Regions from separate parts of the Sphingomonas sp. BT-65 genome, predicted to be linked through region 1. Evidence: predicted binding sites of a transcription regulator. Region 1 holds the regulator's gene; each other region holds the start of a gene.
The links. The regulator LexA, encoded in region 1, represses DNA repair genes until DNA is damaged. The targets are predictions, from matches to a motif close to GTTCCNCNCTTGTTCT.
Positions count from the first base shown of each region.

Region 2: a site for LexA is predicted at 995-1,010, ahead of recA (recombinase RecA). Genes of this name have one in related genera too.
Region 3: a site for LexA is predicted at 1,285-1,300, ahead of OK349_RS15495 (Y-family DNA polymerase). Genes of this name have one in related genera too.

Region 1 is NZ_JAPCIA010000001.1:1,338,695-1,340,960, reverse strand. It holds gene OK349_RS06480 (GFA family protein) at 26-442, opposite strand; gene lexA (transcriptional repressor LexA) at 555-1,229, opposite strand; gene OK349_RS06470 (molybdopterin molybdotransferase MoeA) at 1,288-2,266, opposite strand, start outside.
Region 2 is NZ_JAPCIA010000001.1:472,745-475,010, forward strand. It holds gene recA (recombinase RecA) at 1-902, opposite strand, end outside; gene OK349_RS02405 (DNA-3-methyladenine glycosylase I) at 1,046-1,603, shown strand; gene OK349_RS02410 (Rrf2 family transcriptional regulator) at 1,648-2,112, shown strand; gene OK349_RS02415 (class I SAM-dependent methyltransferase) at 2,102-2,266, shown strand, end outside.
Region 3 is NZ_JAPCIA010000002.1:200,384-202,649, forward strand. It holds gene OK349_RS15480 (HTH domain-containing protein) at 1-12, shown strand, start outside; gene OK349_RS15485 (GFA family protein) at 42-455, shown strand; gene OK349_RS15490 (NHL repeat-containing protein) at 485-1,132, shown strand; gene OK349_RS15495 (Y-family DNA polymerase) at 1,304-2,266, shown strand, end outside.

The sequences.
Region 1 (2,266 bases):
TCTGGTTGATAGCGCCCGCTTCGCCTTACTCCATCCCCGGATACCGCGCGAATTCCGGCAGCGCATGCGCGTCCTTCATCCAGCCGATACGCTCGGCGACCTGGACATGGGCGCCCGCCGGCAGCGCATCGGGATCGTCGAGCGTCGCCGCCTGGATGTCGACAATGCCGGGCAGGTTCTTCGCGTTGCGGTAGAACACGCCGCTGCCGCAGGTTCCGCAGAAATAGCGGCGGCCATGCTCGGACGAGGCATATTCGCGCGGCACACCTTGGATGATGGTGAGCGCATCCTCGGGAAACATCGCCCAGCCGACCATCGGTGCACCCGAGGCGCGGCGGCAGTCGGTGCAGTGGCACAGCGCATGATGCATCGGTTCGCCGCTGAGCTCGTAGCGGATCGCGCCACAGTGGCAGCCACCGGTGAGGGGACCGGAAAGGGTCATGACATCGCTCCTGTCGTTTGCCGTTGGTGTCGACGACATGCGTACCGGCGCGCGTGGGCGGCTCAATTACCTCGGCGGTAATCGCACCGCCGCCCAAGCGGTGGCAATCCGGTCAGTAGCGGCGCAGCAGTCCTGCGAGCCGGCCTTGCACGCGCACCTGATCGGGGCGGTAGCGCTGCGGATCATAGGCGCGGTTTGCCGGGTCGAGGCGGACCATGCTGCCCTCGTTCCGGAAATATTTGAGCGTCGCCTCATTATCCTCGATCAGCGCAACGACGATCTCGCCGTCGCGTGCCGTGTCCTGGCGGCGGATCAGCGCATAGTCGCCGTCGAAGATGCCGGCCTCGACCATCGAGTCACCCGCGACCTCGAGCGCATAATGCTCGCCCGAGCCGAGCAACGCGGCAGGAACGGGAAGCATCGTCGAGCCCTCCAGCGCCTCGATCGGCACGCCGGCGGCGATGCGGCCGTGGAGGGGGATCTCGATCACGTCGTTGGCGGGCGGCGGCGCGGGGCGGTTGAGGGGGACGACATTGCCCTTCGGCGCCGGCGCGGCCTTCTTGGTCTCGCCGCGCTCGGGCATCTTGAGCACTTCGAGCGCGCGCGCGCGATTGGGCAGGCGGCGAAGGAAGCCGCGCTCCTCGAGCGCGGAGATCAGGCGATGCACGCCCGACTTCGACTTGAGATCGAGCGCGTCCTTCATCTCCTCGAACGAGGGCGAGACGCCGGTCTCGTTCAAGCGGTCGGCGATGAAGCAGATCAGCTCATGCTGCTTCTTCGTAAGCATCGGGACGTCCTCCATCCAGAACAGACGCGGAACGTTTACGCCTTGTTCCGCCTGTCTGTCAAGCGATGTCGAGGATTTCCACCGAGTCGCCAGGATTGGCGGCCGGCGCGTGGGGCGCACGCACGATCAGGCAGTCCGCGCGGGCGAGGGTGCGGAGCATCGAGCTGTCCTGGATCGCCGCCGCGACGACGCGGCCCTCGCGATGCGCGGCGCGCATATAATCGGCGCGCGGACCGTTGGCGGGGAGGGGCTCGCCAAGCGTGGCGGTGCGGGTGGCGGGCAGGGGATCGGCGCCGCCGGAGAGATGCGCGACCAGGGGGAGGAGGAAGAGCCGCGCGGTGACGAAGGCCGAGACCGGGTTGCCGGGCAGGCCGATCACCACTGTGTCGCCGAGCCGTCCGGCCATCATCGGCTTGCCGGGGCGGACGGCGACCTTCCAGAAATCGATCGCGGCGCCTGCTGCTTCGAGCGAAGGCCGGACGAGGTCATGGTCGCCGACCGAGGCGCCGCCGGTGGTGACGAGGATGTCGGCGCTCACCGCGGCGAAGGCAGCTTCGAGGATGTCCCGGCGATCGGGGAGGATGCCGAGATCCTCGATCTCCACCGGCAGGTGCGCGAGCATCGCCGCGAGCATCGCGCCGTTGCTCTCGGGAAGCTCGCCGGGACCGAGCGGCGCGCCGGCGGGGCGCAACTCGTCGCCGGTCGCGGCGATCGCGATCCGGACGCGGCGGCGGACGGCAAGCGCGGCATGGCCGGCCGAGGCGGCGAGCGCGATACGGACCGGGGTGAGATGCTCGCCCGGTGCGATCAGCGTCTCGCCTTCGCGGAAATCGAGCCCCGCCGCGCGGACATTGCGGCCGGGATGGCCGGGGCCCTCACCATCGAGGTGAAGCATGTCGCCCTCGCGGCGCGCTTCCTCCTGTACCAGCACGGCATCGGTACCGTCGGGGAGCGCCGCGCCAGTGAAGATGCGCACCGCTTGGCCCGCATTGGCGGTTCCGCCGAAGGGGCGTCCGGCGGCGCTCTCGCCGATCACC
Region 2 (2,266 bases), 870 kb from region 1:
GCGCCCGACTTCTCGACCAGCCCGGCCTTGACGCCGAGATCGAGGATCTCGCCGATCTTGGAAATGCCCTCGCCATACATGATGTCGAACTCGACCTGCTTGAACGGCGGTGCGACCTTGTTCTTCACCACCTTCACGCGGGTGGTGTTGCCGATGATGTCGTCACGGTCCTTGATCTGGCCGGTGCGGCGGATGTCGAGGCGGACCGAGGCGTAGAATTTCAGCGCATTGCCGCCGGTCGTGGTCTCGGGGTTGCCGTACATCACGCCGATCTTCATGCGCAGCTGGTTGATGAAGATCACCATGCAGCGCGAGCGGCTGATCGAACCGGTGAGCTTGCGCAGCGACTGCGACATCAGCCGCGCCTGCAGGCCGACATGGCTGTCGCCCATCTCGCCCTCGATCTCGGCACGGGGCACCAGCGCGGCCACCGAATCGACCACCAGCACGTCGATCGCGTTCGAGCGCACCAGCGTGTCGACGATCTCGAGCGCCTGCTCGCCGGTGTCGGGCTGCGAGACGATCAGCTCGTCGATATCGACGCCGAGCTTCTTGGCATAGACTGGATCGAGCGCATGCTCGGCGTCGACGAATGCGGCGACGCCGCCATTCCGCTGCGCTTCGGCGATCACGTGCAGCGCGAGCGTGGTCTTGCCCGAGCTTTCGGGGCCGTACACCTCGATCACGCGGCCGCGCGGCAGCCCGCCAACGCCCAGCGCGATATCGAGCCCGAGCGAACCGGTCGAGATCGCCTCGACCTGCATCGTCTCCTTCGAGCCCAGCCGCATGGCGCTGCCCTTGCCGAAGGCGCGGTCGATCTGCGCGAGTGCGGCGTCGAGCGCCTTCTGCTTGTCCGAAGAAATCGCCATGTTTCCGTCGATCACCTTGAGGGAAGCTGCCATCCGAAGTCTCCGTCGCTAGAGGCTTTGCGTGTCCTCTTCAACACGCTCTGTTCAATCTCTGTCTGCCACTTGTGTATATCGTTTGTTCCGATAGAACAAGAGTGGAACGATCTTTTTTTGTTCTCCTTTTCGGAGTGCCGCCGATGACCGAGCCGAAACGCTGCCGCTGGGCCGAGGGCGATCCGCTGATGACGGCCTATCATGACGCCGAATGGGGCGTGCCCGTGCGCGATTCGCGCCTGTTGTGGGAGATGCTGATGCTGGAGGGGTTCCAGGCCGGCCTGTCCTGGTCGATCATCCTCAAGCGCCGCGAGAGTTTCCGCGCTGCGTTTGCCAACTGGGATCCGGCGAAGGTCGCCGCATTCGGCCCGGCGGACATCGAACGCCTGATGGCCGACCCCGGCATCATCCGCGCCCGCACCAAGATCGAGGCGGCGACCGGCAATGCCAAGGCCTATCTCGCCTTTGCCGAGCGGGGCGAGGATTTCGGCGCCTGGGCGTGGGAGCTGGCGGGCGGTGCGCCGGTGAAAGGCGACGGCATCAGCCTTCCCGCCAAGACGGAGACGTCCGAGGCGATTTCCAGGGCATTGAAGAAGCGCGGGTTCAAGTTCGTGGGACCGGTGATCGTCTATGCCTGGATGCAGGCGGTGGGGATGGTCAACGACCATGCGAAGGACTGCTTCCGGCGAAACGCGGTGTGACCGGCGGGTTGACGCGCGCCATTTCATGCATCATTTAAAGTTACATGATTCGTGACAGCCGCCTGTCGGGCGTTCTTCATCTACTATTGCATCTCGCCGACCATGACGGGCCGATGCCGTCGGAACTGCTGGCCAAGGCGATGGACACGAATCCCGTGGTCATCCGCCGCATCCTCGCTGGCTTGCGTGAGCGCGGCCATGTGCGCTCCGAGAAGGGCCATGGCGGCGGCTGGACACTCGCAAGGGGGCTCGACGAGCTTACCCTGCTCGATGTCTATGAAGCGCTGGGCCGCCCTGCCCTGCTCGCCATCGGCAACCGGTCGGCACAGCCCCGCTGTCTGGTCGAGCAGGCGGTCAATGCAGCGCTGGACGAGACGTTCGCCGCCGCCGAGGCGCTGATGCTGGCGCGATTGAAGCACGTAACGCTGGCTGATCTCCAGGACGATTTCCGCGCCCGTCTCGCGGCGCTTCCCATGCCTTGCGAAAAGGATCACCCCCATGACCACTGACGGCGCCCAGCAGTTCCTCGACAAGTTCGCCGATCCCGCCGCCGTCGCCAACTATGCCGAGAACCCGCCGCGCTACGTGCCCGGCTTCGCCGACCTCCACCGCATGACCGGCATCCTGCTCGCCGAGCGGGTGCCGGGGGACGCGCATATCCTG
Region 3 (2,266 bases), on a different contig from region 1:
CCGGGGGCTTAGGTCTGGCTCCGCAACCAAGGAGTGACGACATGACCGAACCCTATACCGGCGGCTGCGCCTGCGGTGCGATCCGCTACCAGGTCTCGAGCGAACCGGCGATGATGAACCTCTGCCAGTGCCGCCAGTGCCAACGCGACAGCGGCACCGGCCATGCTGCGCACGTCACCTTCGTCGGCGCGCAGGTGGAGACCAGCGGCCAGCCCAGCTTCTGGGAAATGGTCGGCGAGGGCGGCACCCGCAAGCATCGCGCTTTCTGCCCGACATGCGGCTCGCCCGTCTACATCGCCTTCCCCGACATGCCCGAGGTGTTCGTGGCGAGCGCCGGCAGCCTCGACGATCCGTCGCGCTACCATCCGCAGGTGGTGCTGTGGACCGCCGCGCGTCAGGCCTGGGATCATCTCGATCCCGCGCTCACCGCCTTCGACAAAATGCCCCCGATGTGATCCCCCGCCCCTCAAGCCGGAGAAATGACATGAACCATGCAGCATCCGCAGAAATCATCCGCGAATACGGCCCCTTTCCCACCGGCGACGTCGCCGGCGTCAGCTTCGACGGCGCGCGCGTCTGGTTCGCCACCGGCGAGCGCATCGAGGCGCTCGACCCCGACAGCGGCGAGATCACCGGCGGGGTGGATGTTCCCGCCGACGCCGGCACCGCGTTCGACGGCACCCACCTCTGGCAGATCGCCGAGGCGGTGATCCGCAAGGTCGATCCCAGGACCGGCGCGGTGCTCGCGACCATCCCCGCCCCCGGCAAGGGCGGCGACTCCGGCCTCACCTGGGCCGAAGGCTCGCTCTGGGTCGGCGAATATCGCGCCGCCAGCATCCACCAGATCGATCCAGCGACCGGCAAGGTGCTGCGTACGATCAAGTCCGACCGCTTCGTCACCGGCGTCACCTGGGTCGATGGCGAGCTGTGGCACGGCACCTGGCAGGACGATGCCAGCGACCTGCGCCGCATCGATCCCGACAGCGGCAAGGTGCTGGAGCGGCTCGACATGCCCGAGAGCACCGGCATCTCCGGCCTCGAATCCGACGGCGCCGGCCGCTTCTTCGCGGGCGGCGGCCAGAGCGGCAAGGTCCGCGCGATCCGCCGGCCGGGTCATGCGGCGGCCGCTTGAAGGGCCTGCTTTTCTAACCCTCTCCCGCTTGCGGGAGAGGGAGGGCCCCGCCGCGAAGCGGTGCGAGGGTGAGGATCTTCTTCTTTTTGGGCGCCAGAAAGAAGAGGGGCTATTGTGGCCTACCCCTCACCCTCGCGTGACTCCACCGCGCGGTTCCTATATTGTTCCGGCATGGCGACGGCGCCTCTCCTCGACTTGCCCCCGCGGCCGCTGCGCTGGCTGTATCTCGACCTCAACAGCTTCTTCGCCGCGGTCGAGCAGCAGCTGAATCCGGAGCTGCGCGGCAAGCCGGTGATCGTCGCGCCGGTCAACAGCGACACCACCGTCGCCATCGCCGCCTCGGTCGAGGCCAAGAAGTACGGCATCCGCACCGGCACCCCCGTGTGGGAAGCCAAGCGCCTGTGCCGCGACCTCCTCATCGCCCCCGGCCAGCACGAGAAATATGTCGAGTTCCACAATGCGATCGTCGCGGAGGTGTGGCGGCACATCCCGGTCACCCATGTCTGCTCGATCGACGAGGTCGCCTGCCGCCTGCTCGACAACGAGAACGACCCCGCGACCGCGATCGCGCTGGCGAAGCGGATCAAGGCCGGCATCCGCGCCAATGTCGGCGAGTGTCTGACCAGCTCGGTCGGCATCGCCCCCAACCGCCTGCTCGCCAAGCTCGCCAGCGACATGCAGAAGCCCGACGGCTTGACCATGCTGACGCAGGACATGCTGCCCCACCGCCTGTTCGACGTCCCCTTGCGCGACATCGCCGGGATCGGCGCCAAGATGGAGAAGCGGCTGGCGCAGCAGGGCATCCTCGACATCGGCCAGCTGTGCGAGCGCCGCCCGCGCGATGCCGGCTCGGCCTGGGGCGGGGTCAATGGCGACCGGCTCTGGTATCTGCTGCACGGCTTCGACCTGCCCGAGAAGCCCACGCAGAACAGCACCATCGGCCACAGCCACGTCCTCTCGCCCCGCAAGCGCGGGCTCGAACCCACCCGCCTGACCGCCCGCCGCCTCGCGCTCAAATCCGCCAGCCGGTTGCGCCGCAAGGGCTATGTCAGCCGCCTGCTCGTGCTCCACGCGCGGTTCGAGGACGACAAGTCGACCTGGCGCACCTCGATCAAGCTGCCTTCGACTCAGGAC